DNA from 3 places in the Arthrobacter sp. SDR-2R genome. Region 3 is predicted to be linked to each of the others. Evidence: riboswitches for the same ligand, from Rfam matches in the RefSeq annotation. Region 3 holds a riboswitch; each other region holds the start of a gene.
What was found. A riboswitch is a leader RNA that binds a small molecule or an ion and turns the genes downstream of it on or off. The one in region 3 is predicted to bind thiamine pyrophosphate.
Positions count from the first base shown of each region.

Region 1: it holds a riboswitch for thiamine pyrophosphate, as region 3 does, so the genes downstream of both, AC3ANU_RS03750 (ECF transporter S component) here and thiD (bifunctional hydroxymethylpyrimidine kinase/phosphomethylpyrimidine kinase) in region 3, are expected to answer to the same signal.
Region 2: it holds a riboswitch for thiamine pyrophosphate, as region 3 does, so the genes downstream of both, thiO (glycine oxidase ThiO) here and thiD (bifunctional hydroxymethylpyrimidine kinase/phosphomethylpyrimidine kinase) in region 3, are expected to answer to the same signal.

Region 1 is NZ_CM173231.1:810,669-816,411, forward strand. Features, by position in the region: gene mnhG (monovalent cation/H(+) antiporter subunit G) at 1-345, shown strand, start outside; gene AC3ANU_RS03730 (DUF4235 domain-containing protein) at 355-618, opposite strand; gene AC3ANU_RS03735 (CDGSH iron-sulfur domain-containing protein) at 738-953, opposite strand; gene AC3ANU_RS03740 (iron-containing redox enzyme family protein) at 1,009-2,061, opposite strand; gene AC3ANU_RS03745 (heme-degrading domain-containing protein) at 2,222-2,764, opposite strand; TPP riboswitch at 2,850-2,990, shown strand; gene AC3ANU_RS03750 (ECF transporter S component) at 3,057-3,680, shown strand; gene AC3ANU_RS03755 (ABC transporter ATP-binding protein) at 3,680-5,230, shown strand; gene AC3ANU_RS03760 (energy-coupling factor transporter transmembrane component T family protein) at 5,227-5,743, shown strand, end outside.
Region 2 is NZ_CM173231.1:1,938,815-1,944,557, reverse strand. Features, by position in the region: gene AC3ANU_RS09110 (TetR/AcrR family transcriptional regulator) at 1-375, shown strand, start outside; gene AC3ANU_RS09105 (DUF3107 domain-containing protein) at 424-648, shown strand; gene AC3ANU_RS09100 (hypothetical protein) at 670-972, shown strand; gene AC3ANU_RS09095 (thiazole synthase) at 1,060-1,875, opposite strand; gene thiS (sulfur carrier protein ThiS) at 1,880-2,116, opposite strand; gene thiO (glycine oxidase ThiO) at 2,113-3,414, opposite strand; TPP riboswitch at 3,408-3,526, opposite strand; gene thiE (thiamine phosphate synthase) at 3,554-4,288, shown strand; gene AC3ANU_RS09075 (RNB domain-containing ribonuclease) at 4,325-5,743, shown strand, end outside.
Region 3 is NZ_CM173231.1:2,376,499-2,382,241, forward strand. Features, by position in the region: gene AC3ANU_RS11065 (vitamin K epoxide reductase family protein) at 1-315, opposite strand, end outside; gene AC3ANU_RS11070 (Rne/Rng family ribonuclease) at 754-4,194, shown strand; TPP riboswitch at 4,343-4,440, shown strand; gene thiD (bifunctional hydroxymethylpyrimidine kinase/phosphomethylpyrimidine kinase) at 4,448-5,743, shown strand, end outside.

The DNA of each region.
Region 1 (5,743 bases), 1.6 Mb from region 3:
GTGGTGGGGGCGCTCATGTCCCTGGGCGCCGCCATCGGCCTGCTCCGCTTCCCCGACCTGCTGAGCCGCATGCACGCGGCCACCAAACCGCAGGTCCTGGGCCTGTTCCTGCTGCTGGCGGCTATTGGACTGCAGATGCGGACATGGTGGGTATGGCCTGTCCTGGTGGTTGCCTGGATCTTCCAGCTGCTCACCGTACCGGTGTCCGCGCACATGGTGGGCCGCGCGGGGTACCGCACCAAGCACCTGCACCGGGAGCTGCTCACGGCCGACGAGCTGGAGGCCGTGGTGCAAAAAGCCGCCGCCGAGGCTGCCCGGAAAGACAGCCCCGACGGCGGCGGGTAATGCCGGGAGCTAGACGATGTCCTGCGACTTGGCGAAGCGGGTGATGGCGCGCTGGGTGCCGCGGTTGGCCAGGACCTGGATGATGGCGCTGACCGACGCCGAGATCAGCGCGAAGGTCAACGCCGAACGCAGGCTGGTGGGGACATCCTCGTTCTTGCCGGTGGGGGCTTTCTGCCCGGTGGTCTTCTCCCAGATGGTGTTGACCAGCTTGGTGCCGGCCAGGCCTGCGCCGAGGCTCACCCCGGTTCCGAGCAGCTTGATGAAAAGGTTCATTCCTATTACTCCTTGCGGGCGGAAAACGGACTGCCTCCAGCCTAGCCGTACGCCCGTGCCGGTCCGGGCAAGGCCGTGGCGTGCTGCAGGCAGGTTGTTGGACTGAATGGCTTGTTGGACTACTTCGCGGGCGGCTCGGTGCGGAACTTGATCATCTTGTGCGTGCCGTCGCAGTAGGGCTTGATGGCCGAGGCGCCGCAGCGGCACAACGCAACTGTCCTGCGGTCGCGGGGCACCGCGTCCCCGGATGGGGTGACGATCTCGAAATCACCCCTGACGATCAGGGGCCCGTCCGGGCAGACCACGATGGAGCCCGCGGCGGATTCGTGGTCCATGTCCGATCCTGTTCCATGCTGTCCGGGTTTCATGCCTGCACCGCTTTCGTCGTAGTCATGCTGCCGCCGGTACGGCCGCCCGCAGCGATGATGCCCCGGCTTCCCATGAGGACATCAGATGGGCGGACAGCCGGCCGTCGAGGGCCATGGCGGCAGTGGCCCCAAACAGGACGTCCGCGAGGAGTTCCGGCTCGGCTTCGACGAGGCCGCCGGCGAGGTCCCGGCCTGCGATCTGCTCGTGGACGGCGTCGGCCTCCACATGCTCATCGAAGTAGTGGGTGATGTCCGCGCCGAAACCGTGCCGGCGGAATCCGTTGCCGTAGAACCGGTTGGGCTGGGAGGAGGTCATCTCGTAGATCGCCAGGTGGCCGGTGATGGCACCCCGGAGCCGCCGGTTCAGGCCGCACAGCGACATGAGGTTGACGGACGCGAGGGAGACGGCGGGGACGGCATCCACGTACGCGCCGTAGCTGACGTCGAGGCCCAAACCGCGCATGGTCCGGGCGAACAGCGCGCTGTGCATGCGCTCGGGGCGGCCGCCGCCGTATTCATCCGCCTGGATTTCCACCAGGGCCGCCTTGGGCCGTCCGCTGAGCCGCGGAATGGCCCATGTATGCGGGTCGGCTTCCTTCAGCTGGTACATCGACTTGTGGATCAGGAACTCCCGGAGCTGGTCCAGGCCCGCCCTCCTGGCGACGTAGCGGGAGACGCTGGGCCCGGTGTCCGTGGCTGCGAGGCCGAACAGGACGTCGGCGACCTGGTCGCTGGTCAGGGCACCGGCAGGCAGTTCGAAGTCTGCGGCGGCCTGGTGCGCGGCAGCACGGAGGGCTGCCTCAAACGGTGCCTCGACCAGCTGCCGGACCCGGATTAACGCCGGCTCCCACTCCCAGTTGTCGGAGACGCCGGCCAGGCCGGAATAGTGGAGCTCGTAGAGGCAGAAGAGGGCCAGCTGGATGTCCTCGTCGCCGATGATGTCATTAGTGCCGGCCACCTGCCGTGCCGCGAGGTGGTACAGCCCGTCCAGCCCCGTCCCGGCTTCGGCCGGAGCCTGCGCAAGGAGTGCGAACAGGGCGTTGCTGAGGGGGCCTCTGGATTCCGGGATTCTCATGGTGCTCCTTGGTCTGCCGCGCTGGTGACGGGAACGAACGCGGGACCGCCCATGGTGACTCCCATGCCCTGTCCTCCTCGAAACCCGGGAACCAATATAGTAAGCATGATTACTAATAAAAGCTAAGCAGGCTTCCTGTTGGCGGCAGGTCAACCGGCGCCTAATCCCGCAGCGACGACCCCAGGATGTCGCGCAGCGCCTCAACCACCAGGTCATGGTCCTGCAGCTGCGGCAACCCGGAGACGGTCACCGTGGCCACGGCGCCCACGCCGGTGACGTAGATCGGAAAGGCGCCGCCATGGGCTGCATACCGGGATTGGTCGAACCAGGCGTTGTCCTCGATCCGGCCGCCGCCCAGCCGGCCCCGCAGCCCCACCAAAAGTGACGGCACCTCGTACCGGGCGGCAGTGCGCTGCTTGGCGCGGATCCAGTGCCCGTTGTCCGGCGTGGCGCCCGGGAGCGCGACGTGGAACAGGACCTGCTCGCCCTTGGTGATGTCGATGGCGATGGGAAGGGACCGCTCCTTGCCCAGCTCCACCAGGAGCAGGCCCAGGTTCAACGCGTCATCCAGCGAAAAGCCGGGGAACTGGAGCTCCCGGACCTCCGCCTCGACGCGGGCAATCGACGCTTCCAGCGACCCCTCCAGCTGGGCGTCGGCGGAATCGGGATCGAATCCGGTCACATCCGGTGGAATGGCGCTCATGGCCCTCAATCTACCCCCGCCAGGTGTAAACTTGACCACGCCCGGAAGGGCAGTTCAAAAAGCCTTACCCATCCAAAAGCACCACTAATAACGACAGGGGAGCGCCGCCGTCGGACATCCTGGCACAAGCCGGGCACCGCAGGTGGGCGCTGAGAGTGCGGACAGCCGCAGACCCTCGAACCTGATCCGGTTAGTACCGGCGCAAGGGAGTCGAGTTCTCAAAGTGCCGCGGCTGCACGGCAACAGCCGTCAGCCGGGTCCACTTTCCCCTCCTGTTTCCCAGGAGGATCACATGAGTACTGCAGCAATCAAGAAGACCGCCAGTAAGTCCTGGCGCGTCGTGGACATCGTGGTCGCCGCGCTGGTGGCCATCGCGGGCGGCGTCATTTTCTGGGCGTGGGACCAGGGAGCAGCCGCGCTTTCTGCCCCCATGAATGCCGCCTACCCGCCCCTGACCGGGCTGCTGGCGGGCGGCTGGATGATTCCCGGCGTGCTGGGAATGCTCATCATCCGCAAGCCCGGGGCCGCCCTGTTCTGTGAAACCGTGGCCGCCACCGGGGAACTCCTCATGGGTTCCCAGTACGGTGCCTCGGTCCTCTTCTCCGGCTTCATCCAGGGCCTCGGCGCGGAAATCATCTTCGCCATCTTCGTCTACCGCAAGTTCAACCTTCCCGTCTCCCTGCTGGCAGGCGCCGCGGCTGGATTCTTCTGCGGACTGAATGACTCGTTCGCACCGTGGGGCTGGAACATCGCCTACTCCGGTGCGGACAAGCTGGCGTACATCGTGCTGACCACCCTCTCCGGCGCCATTCTCGCCGGCGCCCTGTCCTGGCTGGCCACCCGCGGCCTGGCGCGTACGGGCGTGCTGAGCTCCTTCGCTTCGCGCAAGGCCGCCACGGAGCCTGTCTTCTCCTGATGGCACCAGCCCAGCGTGACGGCGGCACCGTCCGCCCTGCCGCCGTCACAGCCCGGGGCTGGGGGTGGCGGCATGCCGGCAGGGCCAAGCCTGCCGTCCATGCGCTTGACCTGGACATCAGCCCGGGGGAGCGGGTGCTCCTGCTCGGCCCCTCGGGTGCCGGGAAGTCCACGCTCCTGCATGCGCTCGCAGGGGTGCTGGGGGACATTAACGACGACGGCGGCGAGGCGGGGGACGCCGACGAGTCGGGTTCGCTGCTGGTTGACGGCGCCGTGCCCCGCGCCCAGCGCGGGCGCGCCGGACTTATGCAGCAGGACCCCGAGACGCAGGTGGTCCTGTCGCGGGTGGGGGACGACGTCGCCTTCGGTGCCGAAAACCTTGCCGTCCCACGGGAAGCAATCTGGGCGCGCGTGCACGAGGCGCTTGCCGACGTCGGACTGTCCCACCTGCCGCTGGACCACCCGACGTCGGCCCTGTCCGGCGGGCAAAAGCAGCGCCTGGCGCTGGCCGGCATCCTGGCCATGCGCCCGGGTCTGATCCTCCTGGATGAGCCAACCGCCAACCTGGACCCGGACGGCGTGTTGGAGGTCCGCGATGCCGTGGCGCGGTGCCTGGACAAGACCGGGGCCACGCTCGTGGTGGTGGAGCACCGGGTGTCCGTGTGGAAGGACCTGGTGGACCGGATCGTGGTCCTGCAGCCGGGCTCCGCCGCGGATCCTGCCGTACTCCTGGACGGGCCGCCGGACCGGGTGCTCACGGAGGCGCGGGCCATGCTGGCCGCCGCCGGTGTGTGGGTCCCCGGCTACGTCCCGGCAACCCGTGCCCGGGCGGTGGTCCCGGCCCCCGGCACGGGAAACCTCCTGCTCGCGGCCGAACAGTTGGGAGTCGCCCGCGAACGTCCCCGACGCAAGGGCTTAAGGAAGATTCCGCCGTCACCGGTCCAGGAAGGCCTGGCCGCGCAGGTGCGCGCCGGGCAGGCGCTCGCCGTGACGGGTCCCAACGGCGCCGGTAAGTCCACTTTCGCCCTGACCCTGGCAGGGCTGCTGGAACCGGTGTCCGGAAAGGTCTCCGCCACCATGGACCTGAGCCGCGGTGCCGGCATTGACCCGTACCGGTGGAAGGCGGATCAGCTGATTTCCCGAGTGGGGACGGTGTTCCAGGAGCCGGAGCACCAGTTCGTGACCGGCAAGGTGCTTGACGAACTGCTGTTCGGCCCCCGGCACCTGGGCCACGGCGGGGATCGGGTGGACGAACTGCTGGAGCGGCTGCGGCTCACCGCGCTGGTGGACGCCAACCCCTACACGCTCTCCGGTGGCGAGAAGCGGCGGCTGTCCGTGGCCACCGTCCTTGCCGCCAGCCCGCAGGTCCTGGTCCTGGATGAACCCACGTTCGGGCAGGACGCCAACACATGGGCCGAGCTGGCGTCCTTCCTGTCCGAGCTCCTGGATGCCGGCACTGCCGTGGTGTCCGTGACCCATGACGCCGAATTCACCCAGGCCTTGGGCGGGGCCGAACTGTTGATGGCCGCGGCGGAAGCGGTGGCGCCATGAGGCAGCAACTCACCCTGGGCGGCAACCATGCCCTCCTGGTCCGCGCCAATCCACTAAGCAAGTTCGCTGCCGTCCTGCTGATCACCGCCGTCCTGGCGCTGTCCATCGACTGGGTTTCGGCGTCCGTGGCCCTGGTCTTTGAGCTTCTGCTCTTTCCCCTGGCCGGGCTCACCCTGTCCCTGCTGTGGCAGCGCGGCTGGCCGCTGATCCTTGCCGCTGCCGTGGGTGGCTGGAGCACCTCCATCCTGGCCCCGGACAGCGGCCGGATCCTGCTCGACGCCGGGATCTGGTCCATGAGCGAAGGTTCCCTGCAGCTGGGCATCGGCTTCCTCCTGCGCGGCTTTGCGATCGCCCTTCCGGCCGTGCTCCTGATGAGCTGCACCGATCCCACGGACCTTGCCGACGCGCTGGCGCAGAAGGCGCGCCTGCCGCACCGCTTTGTCCTGGGAACGCTCGCCGCGATGCGCCTGGTGGGGCTCATGGCTGAAGAATGGCAGACCATCGGGATGGCCC
Region 2 (5,743 bases), 440 kb from region 3:
GGTGCCCTGAATTCCACCACGGACAACGATGAACGGGTCCAGGCCGTCATGCGCGCCTACTTCCATTTCATCGCCAGCGACGACCAGGCCCACCGCCTGGTGTTCGAGTCCGACCTGATCAACGACCCCGACGTCAGCTCCAGGCTGGAAACCTTCAACCGGACCTTCGCCGACGCCATCGCCAGGGTCATTGCCGAGGACACCAAGCTCCCCCACCTCGAGGCCGAACTCCTTGGCCGCGGACTGGCCGGAATGGCGCAGGTCAGCGCGCGGTACTGGCTGGAAACGGACGGCAACCTGGACCTCAACGTGGCCAGTGACCTCATCTACCGTTTAGCTTGGCGCGGAATCTCTCGCTTCCCCAAAGAGTCCTAGACTACAAATAAGACATCATCGACGAACTTCACAGGCTGGGAGGCCCCCTTGGAAATTAAGATCGGCGTTCAAAACGTTGGCCGCGAGATCGTGCTGGAATCGGACCAGGACGCGGAGACTGTGGCCAAGGTTGTTGGCGAAGCCATCACCGGAGGCAACGAACTTCGCCTGAAGGATGAAAAAGGACGCCTGATCATTGTTCCGGGCAACGCTCTTGCCTATGTGGAAATCGGTGCCGAAGAGGTTCGGCGCGTAGGTTTCGGCCAGTTCTAGTCCCCGGTTCCAAGGAGATCCATGCTTTCGCTGTCCATCGTGGTGCTGGCTACTGTCGCCGGCGGCTTCGTCGTCTGGGCCAATGACAAGCGGCACGCCAAGTACGGTGCGGCGCTTCCGGCCGGCGTCGCCGCGGGTGCTGCGGCGCTGGTGTGGATCATTCTGATGGCGGCCGGTTTCGGCTACCTGCCCGGGCTGACCTGGCTTCCCTGGGTCCTGCCCATCGTTCTGGGCATTGCTGCCGCCATCGCCGCCGTCGCCTATTTTGGCCGTACGCGGGCGCGCCATGATGCGGAACGGCTCACTGCGATCCTGCGGCGCTGAGCCGTCGCTGGCAGGCTCCCAGGCATATGGCTGTGGCCACCACCCAGGCGGGTGGTGGCCACAGCCCTTTAAGTGAATGGCCGATGCCTAGAGGAACTCGGCCCGGCCTTCCATGGCGGATGAGGCGAGGGCATGCTCCCGGCGCGGGATGCGCCCGGCCGCCCGGGCCATCCTGCCCGCGATCACCGCGTGCTTGAAGGCTTCTCCCATGAGCGTGGGGTTCTGGGCGCGGGTCACGGCCGTGGCCAGCAGCACGGCGTCGCAGCCCAGCTCCATGGCAAGGGAGGCGTCGGATGCCGTGCCGATGCCGGCATCCAGGACCACGGGCACGGAGGCCCGGGAAACGATGAGCTCAATGTTGTGCGGGTTCAGGATCCCCAGGCCGGTGCCGATCGGGGCACCCAGCGGCATGACGGCGGTGGCTCCAAGGTTCTCCAGCCGCAGGGCCAGCACAGGATCGTCGTTGGTGTAGGCGAAGACCTTGAAGCCGCGGTTGACCAGCTGCTCGGTGGCCTCGACCAGTTCCACGGCGTCCGGCAGTAGGGTTTGTTCATCGGCGATGACCTCCAGTTTCACCCAGTCTGTTTCCAGGGCCTCCCGGGCCAGTTCCGCGGTAAGGACCGCGTCCCTGGCCGTGAAGCAGCCGGCCGTATTGGGCAGGACCCGGATTCCATGATCCACCAGCAGCTGGAACAGCGAGCCGGTTTCAGCCGTGGAGTAGCGCCGCATGGCCACGGTGGTCAGTGCGGTGCCGGAGGCAAGGAGCGCCGCGCCCAGGCCATCGAGGCTGGGCGCTCCCCCGGTGCCCATGATGAGCCTGGAACCCAGCGCGACGCCGTCGATCACCAGGGCGTCGCCGGCACCGGCGTTTCCTGCAGGGTTGATGGTGCTGGTTTCGGTCATGGCGTCAGCCTCCCTGTACTGCTGTAACAAGTTCGATGTCGTCGCCGTCGGCGAGCGCGGTGGCGAACCATTGGCTGCGCGGCACCACCTGGGCATTGTGCGCGACGGCGACGCCGAGTTTCCCGCCGTCGGTCGCCTGTCCGTTGTCCGCCAGCGGGCGTCCGGTGACCTCGCTGACCAGCGTGGTGATCGAAGCTCCGTCGGCCACCGTGTGCGGGTTTCCGTTAAGGGTGATGTTCACGCAGTCTCCTTGATGTGGGGGCTTGTTGCTGCCGTTGCCGGCCTGGAAAACCGGTCCGGGCTGAAGGGACCCCAGCGGGGATCGGCCCTGCCGTCCAGCAGTTCCCTGCAGATGGCCGCCGCGGCGGGAGTGAGCAGGACTCCGTGCCGGAAGAACCCGGTGGCGATGATGAGTCCGGGGACGTGCCCGGCCTGTCCTCCCCCGGCGCCCGGAGCGGCCGGCACCCGGCCCAGGAGCGGCGCGTTGTCAGGGGTACCGGGGCGGGCGCGGGCGGTGCATTCCAGGAGTTCGAGTTCAGCGACGGCGGGCACCAGAGCCTGCGCATCCCGCAGCAGCTGGTAGACGCCGCCGGCACTCACGGCATCGGAGAGGGCATCCTCCCGCTGCGTGGCTCCGATCACCACGGTCCCGTCCTGCCTGGGAACGATGTACACGGGGATGCCGTGGACCAGGCCGCGCACCGTTGACGTCACCAAGGGCTGAAGGTGGCGGGGAACGGCAAGGCGCAGGATATCCCCGTGCACGGGCCGCAGCGGCAGCTCAAGGCCGTCCGGCAGGCCGTCAAGCGCCCCCGCCTGCAGGCCATTGGCCACCACGGTCTCCGTTGCCAGCACCGTGCCGCCGCCGGCCAGGCGGACCCCGGACACCGTTCCGCCCTCCCACAGCAGCCCGGCTGCCCGCTCCGGCACGGCAAAACCTTCCACTGCCCCGGCAACCGCCAGCTGGGGCTGCTCCTGCGCCGCGCCGGCCAGGGCCAGCCGCAAGGCGGCCACCAGGCGCCGGGGATCCACCTGGTGGTCCGCCGGGGTATCAAGTGCGCACGCAATGGCCGGGCTGAGCAGCGGCTCACGCTTCCGGGCCTCCCGCACGGTCAGGGGTTCCACCGCCAGCCCGTTGGCCTGCTGGACTGTGCGCAGGTCCATCAGCGCCCGGCGGTCGGCCGCGTCGGCACCCACGGCGAGGGTCGGCGTCGTCAGGTATCCGGAATCCGCGCCCGTTGCCCTGCCCAGCCCGGCGGCGAACCCGGGCCAGCGCGATGATGCGTCAAGCATCAGTTCCAGGAGCTCTTCCTCCTGGTAATGCAGTTCGCTGACGGGAGCCAGCATGCCGGCCGCCGCCCAGCTGGCGCCGGTACCGGGCGCGTCATCAATGAGGACCACCGAGCGCCCGGAACGCTGCGCCTCCCAGGCAATGCCGTGCCCCACCACTCCCCCGCCGATGACGGCAACGTCGGCCCGGAGGGTGGAGGGAATGGAGCTGCGGGCGGACCCGGGGTGATGGGTGAAGGGGGTACGCATGTGGGTTCCTTCCCTACGCCGGCATTAACCGGATCAGGTCAAGCGGTCGGCTCTGACGCCCTCTCAGCCCGGCGCTTTGTGACAGCCGCCGCGGGCTCCCGCAGTACCAGCCCAGTTTAGAGGAACTAGGCTTGCACGCATGAATGTGTCCACCCCATCCTTTCCCGCCGGCCACCACGCTCCAGCCACCGAAGTCGTCAATTCACGGGACAACGACGCCCTGAAGGCAGCCCGCCTGTACCTCTGCACCGATGCGCGCCGGGACCGCGGCGACTTCGCGGAGTTCGTTGACGCCGCGTTCGCCGGTGGCGTGGACATCATCCAGCTGCGCGACAAGACCATCGAGGCGGCCGAGGAACTGGACCTCCTGGCGGTGCTGAAGGAATCCGCGGTACGGCACGGAAAGCTGTGGGCGGTCAATGACCGTGCGGACATCGCCGTCCTCTCCGGGGCACCGGTGTTCCACATCGGCCAGAAGGACCTGCCGCTGGCGGCGGCGCGCACGCTGGTCAACGGCAACGCCGCCATCGGGCTCTCCAGCCACACCACCGGGCAGGTGGACGCCGCCCTGGCAGCAACTGCCGGACCAGCCGGGCTGGACTACTTCTGCGTGGGTCCGGTCTGGGCAACCCCCACCAAACCCGGCAGGTCCGCCGTGGGCACTGACCTGGTGAAGTATGCCGCCGAGGCCTCACGGCAGGCGGCGGACCCCGTGCCCTGGTTCGCCATTGGCGGCATTGACCACGGAAACGTCCACCAGGTGGCGGAAGCCGGTGCGCGCAGGATCGTGGTGGTGCGCGCCATCACCGAGGCCTCCGATCCCGCCGCCGCTGCCGCCTCCCTCCTCGACGCATTGGACGCCGCCGCCGCCTGATGCCATATCGGCGGACTTGGAGCTACGCTGACTTTTGTGTCACATCATCGGCTGGCTCCAAACGTCCATGACCACAGGAACGCTCTGGAAGAGGCGTTGGGCCTGCTGCGCACCGAACTTGAACTGCCGGGACCGTACCCGGCTGAGGCAGTGGCGGATGCCCGGGCCGCGGTGGCAGCGCTGAAGCTTCCGTCCTACGACCTGACCGCCGTCCAGTTCGTGACCATCGATCCGGCCTCCTCCACGGACCTGGACCAGGCGGTGTTCATCGAACCGGACGGGAACGGCTACCGGGTAATGTACGCGATCGCCGATGTGCCGGCGTTTGTTGCGCCGGGAGGTCCCCTGGACGCCGAGACCCGGCGCCGCGGCCAGACGTTCTACGCTCCGGACGGCCGGATTCCGCTGCACCCGGAAGTGATCAGCGAGGGGGCAGGAAGCCTGCTGCCGGGCCAGGATTGTTCGGCTTTCGTATGGGACTTCACGCTCGACGGCGACGCAACGGTTGTGTCGGTGGGCGTCAGGCGGGCGCGGGTCCGCAGCCGCGACAAGCTCAGCTACAAGGGTGCGCAGGAAGACCTCGACGCCGGGACGGCCTCGCCGGTGCTGCGGCTCCTCCGCGAGGTGGGCCTGAAGCGGGTGGCCCTGGAGCGGGAACGCGGCGGGGCCAGCCTCAACATGCCCGAGCAGGAAATTGTCCAGCTGCCCGACGGCGGCTACCGCATTGCTGCCGTACCGCAGCTTCCCGTGGAGGACTGGAACGCGCAGATTTCCCTGATGACCGGGATGGCCGCCGCGCAGCTCATGCTGGAGGGCAAGGTGGGAATCCTGCGCACCATGCCCGCCCCGGACGAACGGTCGCTGAAGCATTTCCGGCTGCAGACCGAGGTGCTGGGCAGGCCCTGGGACGGTGAAGTCAGCTACGGCGAATACCTGCGTTCCCTGGATCCCACCGATCCCCGCCAGCTGGCCATCATGCATTCCGCCGGCATGCTGTTCCGGGGCGCCTCCTATACCGCCTTTGACGGAACGGTCCCCGAGGACGGCGTGCAGTCTGCCATCGGCGCGGCCTATGCCCACACCACCGCGCCGCTCCGCCGCCTGGTGGACCGCTTTGTGCTGGTGATCTGCGAGGCCCTCAGCAATGGCGGGGATGTTCCGGACTGGGCGCGGGAAGCCCTGCCGCTCCTGCCGGGCATCATGGCCGGATCGGACCAGCTCGCGTCCAGGATGGAACGACTGGCCCTGGACACCGTTGAGGCCGCGCTGCTGCTGAACCACATCGGGCAGGAGTTCGATGCGATCGTGATTTCCGGCTCCCGGCCGCAAAACGGAAACGGGAATGGAAACGGGACCGGGACGGTGAAAAACGGCAACGGGAAGAACGGAAACGGCAGCGGAAGTTCGGGCATTATCCAGATTGCCGAGCCCGCGGTCACTGCCCGGTGCGCCGGC
Region 3 (5,743 bases):
GGTGACGGCGAACGCGACGATACCGATGAACATGTTGGGGAAACCGAACAGCGAACTCTGCCACGTCTGCATGACCTGGCCGCAGGAGATCCAGGGGTTCACGTCGCAGACGGTGGTGTGGTTGGGGTCCTTGAGGACTTCGAGCTTTTCCAGGACCAGGGTTCCGGAGGCAAGCCAGCCCACGATTCCGGTGATGACCAGCAGCCAGCCGAAGGGCCGGTTCCGGGCCATCCGCGGAACGCCTGCGGCCGCAGTGGCCTGCGGATCCGTGGCCCTTTCCGTTTCATGGGCGCTGACGGGGGAGATGCTGGGCATGGGTGTGGCGTCCTTTTCGTCCGGTGCTCCTGAGCCTGATTGTAACGCCGGCGGCTGGTGCCGCCACACAGGAATGGGAACGGAAGTGCCTGCCTCCGCGGCGATCCGGCGCGGGTATGAGAGAATGAACGTGGCTGGAAGCCGATCCACATTCGGACTCCGGTCCGGTGGTATGTTCCCAAGACCGCCAATGATGGGCAGGGCAGGCTTCGGATTCTTCCGGCACTCCCGCCACTCCATTGGGCGGCACCTGGTTGTGGCACGCAGAACAACGGGTTTTCAGAACATCCACCGGCTCCCACGGGCTGCCGCACCCCAATGACGGTGCGAACCTGGGAGTATCCACGTGACTTCTGTCAACGCCTGCGGGTTTTGACAATATGTGCCCCAATGGGTGCCGGATGTGGCGGTACGTCAGGGGCAGGAGTGTTGCCACATATGGACAATGATCAGGAACTGGCCGTTAACGATGATGCACCGGCTGCCGAGGCTGCTGCTGCACCCAAGAGGGCTGTACGTACCCGCCGGAAAACGGCTCCCAAGACCGAAGAAGCCGTGACGGATGCAGCGGCCACGGCGCCGGAGGCAGCCGCCCCTGAAGTAAGCGGCGACTCGCCGTCGGCGGAAGCCGCCGCGGCGACCAAGGCCCCGGCCCGCCGCACCCGCGCCCGCAGGAAAGCGGACGCCCCCGAACCCCTGCCCGCCTTCGCTGATGACGCAGAGGCAACCGCTGCCGCCGGCACTGCGCCTGTTGATGCTGCGTCCGTTGATGCCCCGGCACCGGCCGTGGCCGGTGAAGACGCTGCCGCAGCACCTGCTGCCACGGCGGACGCCGAAACCAAACCTGTTCGCCGCCGTCGGGTAGCCACCCGCAAGGCCGCGTCCCCGGCTGCCCCGCCCGCGGCGGAAGCCGCGGCAGCGGACGCCGTCGCTGCAGAACCAGCAATCCCGGAAGCCCCGGCACAGGAACCGGCCCGGGAGGAAGCTGCCGCCCAGGAAGCAGCTCCTGCGCAGGAGCAGCCCCAGGAACCCGTCGCGGCCGCCGAGGCTGCCGGAGCCCCCGGGCCTGCCCGGGAAACCCCCGCTGTGGCCAAGGAAGAGCACGCTGCGGTCAAGGAACAGACCGCCCCCGCCGCGGCCGCCAGCCCCTTTGGTTCCCTCTTCCTGGAGCCTGCATCGCCCACATCCGTGCTCTTCCAGGCCCCGGACCTCAGCACCGTGGTCCGTCCCGCAGCACCCGCCGTCGAGGAACCTGAAGAGGAAGAAACCGACGACGGCGACGATTCCTCCAGCCGCCGCCGGCGCCGCAGCCGCGGCCGCAGGGGCCGCAGCCGCGTCGGCGACAAGGCGGACGAGGACATCGAGGGTGGCAGCGCCGAGGCTGACGCCGAGGACGAGGCCGACGAGGACAGCGCCACACAAGCCGAGGACGGCGTGACGTCCCGCCGCCGCCGTCGCCGCCGCCGCGGTGACCAGGACCTGGAGCTGACCGGCGGGGAAGGCGACGACCCGCCCAACACGGTGACGAGGGTCCGTGCCCCGCGCGCGGTCAGTGAAGCGCCGGTCAACAACCGGGTCACCAGCGTCAAGGGCTCCACCCGCCTTGAGGCCAAGAAGCAGCGCCGCCGCGAATCCCGCGACACCGGCCGCCGCCGCACCGTCATCACCGAGGCCGAGTTCCTGGCCCGCCGCGAATCCGTGGACCGGCAGATGATCGTCCGCCAGCGCGACGACAGAATCCAGATCGCCGTCCTTGAAGACGGTGTCCTGGCCGAGCATTTCGTATCCAAGACCCAGCAGGACTCGCTCATCGGCAACGTCTACCTGGGCAAGGTCCAGAACGTGCTGCCGTCAATGGAAGCTGCGTTCGTGGACATCGGGCGTGGCCGCAACGCCGTGCTGTACGCCGGTGAGGTCAACTGGGAAGCCGTCAACCTCGAAGGCAAGCAGCGCCGCATCGAGAACGCGCTCAAATCCGGCGACACCGTCCTGGTCCAGGTGACCAAGGATCCCGTCGGCCACAAGGGCGCCCGGCTGACCAGCCAGATCTCCCTTCCCGGCCGCTACCTGGTCTACGTGCCCGGCGGCTCCATGACCGGCATCTCCCGCAAGCTGCCCGACGTCGAACGCAACCGCCTCAAGCGCATCCTCAAGGACCGCCTGCCCGAGCACGCCGGCGTCATCGTCCGGACCGCCGCGGAAGGTGCCTCGGAAGAGGAACTGACGCACGACATCAACCGCCTGCGCGCCCAGTGGGAAGGCATCGAAAGCCAGTCCCAGTCCACCAAGATCCTGGCCCCGGAGCTGCTGTACGGCGAACCGGACCTGACCATCAAGGTGGTCCGGGACGTCTTCAACGAGGACTTCTCCAAACTGATCGTCTCCGGTGAGGAGGCCTGGGACACCATCGAGGCCTACGTCACGTACGTGGCGCCGGACCTGGTGGGCCGCCTCGAGAAGTGGACCAAGGACCAGGACATCTTCTCCGCCTGGCGCATCGACGAGCAGATCCAAAAGGCCCTTGAGCGGAAGGTGTTCCTGCCCTCCGGCGGCTCCCTGGTCATCGACCGCACCGAGGCCATGACCGTGGTGGACGTCAACACCGGCAAGTTCACCGGCAGCGGCGGCAACCTCGAGGAAACCGTCACCAAGAACAACCTGGAAGCTGCCGAGGAAGTGGTGCGCCAGCTGCGGCTGCGCGACATCGGCGGCATCATCGTGATCGACTTCATCGACATGGTGCTCGAATCCAACCGCGACCTGGTCCTGCGCCGCCTGGTGGAATGCCTGGGCCGCGACCGGACCAAGCACCAGGTTGCCGAGGTCACGTCGCTGGGCCTGGTCCAGATGACCCGCAAGCGCATGGGGACGGGCCTGCTGGAAGTCTTCGGCGAGCAGTGTGAGGCCTGCGCCGGCCGGGGCGTAGTGACGCACGACGATCCCGTGGAGCACCGCCGCGCCAACATTGTGGCGGCCGAGCACCACGTCCAGCGCGCCGACAGCCGCCCCGAAGCCCGCGGGGAAGCCCACCGCCCCGAAGGGCAGCGGGCCGATGGCGGCCAGCCCGGAGTCCGTCCCGAGCGCAAACGGCGGCGGGGACGCGGCGGCCAGCAGCCCGAGGCTGCCCCGGCGCCTGCTGTCCACGTCCACACCGTCCTGCCGGACCCCACAGACGCAGAGCGGCACGCCAAGGCAGAGGCCACCCGGCTTGCCCTGGCGAACATCGCGGCTGCCGCCCATGCGGCCCACCTGCATGACGATGAGGTGGCAGCCACCCGGCAGGCACCGTCCGCCGAGCCGGCGCAGGTCCCTGTTGAAGAGAAGCACGACGCCGATGGCCCGGCACGCCCCGCAGCTGTCCTGACCTTCGGCGGCGAGGAAGTCCCGCTTCCCTTCGTGGAGCACGCTGAGGACCAGCATCCCAGGCCCGCCCTCACGCTGGACCGGCTCGCGGAAGCCTTCGCCCACCTCGGCCAGCCGGCTTCCCCGGTGGAGAACGCGCCCGCCAAGGCCGCAGACACGGTGAAGCCGGCCGAACAGTCAGCGCCCGAACAGTCGGTGCCCGAACAGCAGCCCGGCGGGGGAGCGGAGGCGCGTGCCGCCGTGGAAGCTCCGGTGGAAAAGGACTACTCCGACCACACGCTGGAGCAGTCCCGGCAACGCAGGCCGCGGCGCCACCGCGCTGCCAGCCGTGCCCAGGGTGCCGCAAATGAAACCGCTGTCCAGCACCACGAGAACGTCCAGGCGACAGGCGCGGGGCACTCGCACGCAGCCAAGGCCCCGGACACCGCCAAAGCACAGCCCGCTGCGGCGGAGCCCGGCAAGCCGGCAGGGGAACCGATCATCCTCGGCGTCGGCGTCCCCGCCTCGGAGCTCTAAGCCAAGGCGCAGTTAACGCGCCACCCAGGAAGTCCCCGTCGTGCGGACTGTCCCCCATGAATTCAGGGGGAACAGTCCACGGGCGGGGACTTCCTGCATGCGCGGGTGCTGTCACCTTTCCGCCGGGTACGCCCCAGCGGCTACTCTGGAACCCGACACGGGGTGCCGCGCAGAAGGCCGGCTGAGATCCACACCCGTTGAACCTGTCCGGCTAGTACCGGCGAAGGGATGTCTGTTGTCTTCGACCCTCTCCATGCCCCTGCCCACAGCGTCCGGCGTGGCCCCCGCGCTGCCTGGGGGCCGCGATGTCCCGCGCGTCCTCTCCATTGCAGGCTCCGACCCGTCCGGCGGGGCCGGGATCCAGGCGGACCTCAAAAGCATTGCCGCCCATGGCGGATACGGCATGGCCGCGATCACGGCACTCACGGCGCAAAACACCCGGGGCGTGCAGTCCGTCCACGTCCCGCCGGCCGGCTTCCTGGCCCAGCAGCTGGACGCGGTCAGTGACGACATCAGCATCGACGCCGTCAAGATCGGCATGCTGGGCGACGAGTCGGTGATCCGCACTGTCCGCCAGTGGCTCGAAAAGGCCCGTCCCGCCGTTGTGGTCCTGGACCCCGTCATGGTGGCCACCAGCGGCGACCGGCTGCTGAAGGAATCCGCCGAAGCCGCGCTCCGGGAACTGCTGCCCCTTGCCCACCTCATCACCCCCAACCTTCCCGAGCTCGCGCTGCTGCTGGGCACGGAGCCGGCGAAAGACTGGGACACCGCGCTGGACCAGGGCAGGCGCCTGGCGGAAGCCACCGGAGCCACCGTGCTGGTCAAGGGTGGCCACCTTTCAGGCCTCGACTGCCCGGATGCTCTGGTTAACGCTTCGGGCCTCCTGGGGCCGGACGTGGTGGAAGTGCAGGGGAAGCGGGTTTCCACGCGGAACAGCCACGGGACGGGCTGTTCCCTGTCCTCTGCCATGGCAACAGTCCAGGCCCGTTTGGGCAATTGGGAGGCATCACTGCGAACGGTCAAGCCCTGGCTGGCCGGCGCACTTGAGAACTCCGGCCAATTGGAGGTGGGCCAGGGGAACGGCCCCGTACACCACTTCCACCACGTGCGGCCGGTCCTGGAGGAGGGCGGCTTCGCGGCCCGGTTGTGGTCGGAAGCCCAACAGGACCTGGCGGACATCTACGCACTGGACTTCATCCACGGCCTGGCGTCAGGAGACCTTCCGGAGAAGGACTTTGCCTACTACCTGGCGCAGGATGCCCTCTATCTGAACGGCTACTCCAGGGTGCTGGCACGGGCCAGCGCGCTGGCCCCCTCGGAGGCCGAGCAGCTTTTCTGGGCCGGATCCGCGCAGCAGTGCCTTGAGGTGGAATCGGAACTCCACCGCTCGTGGCTCAGCACCCGCCCGGCCCCGAAGGGCCTGGGCCCCGTCACCAAGTCATACGTGGACCACCTCACGGCAGCGTCGGCGTCGGGCAGCTATGCCGTCCTCGCCGCCGCCGTGCTTCCCTGCTTCTGGCTCTACGCCGAAGTCGGCGGGAAGCTCCAC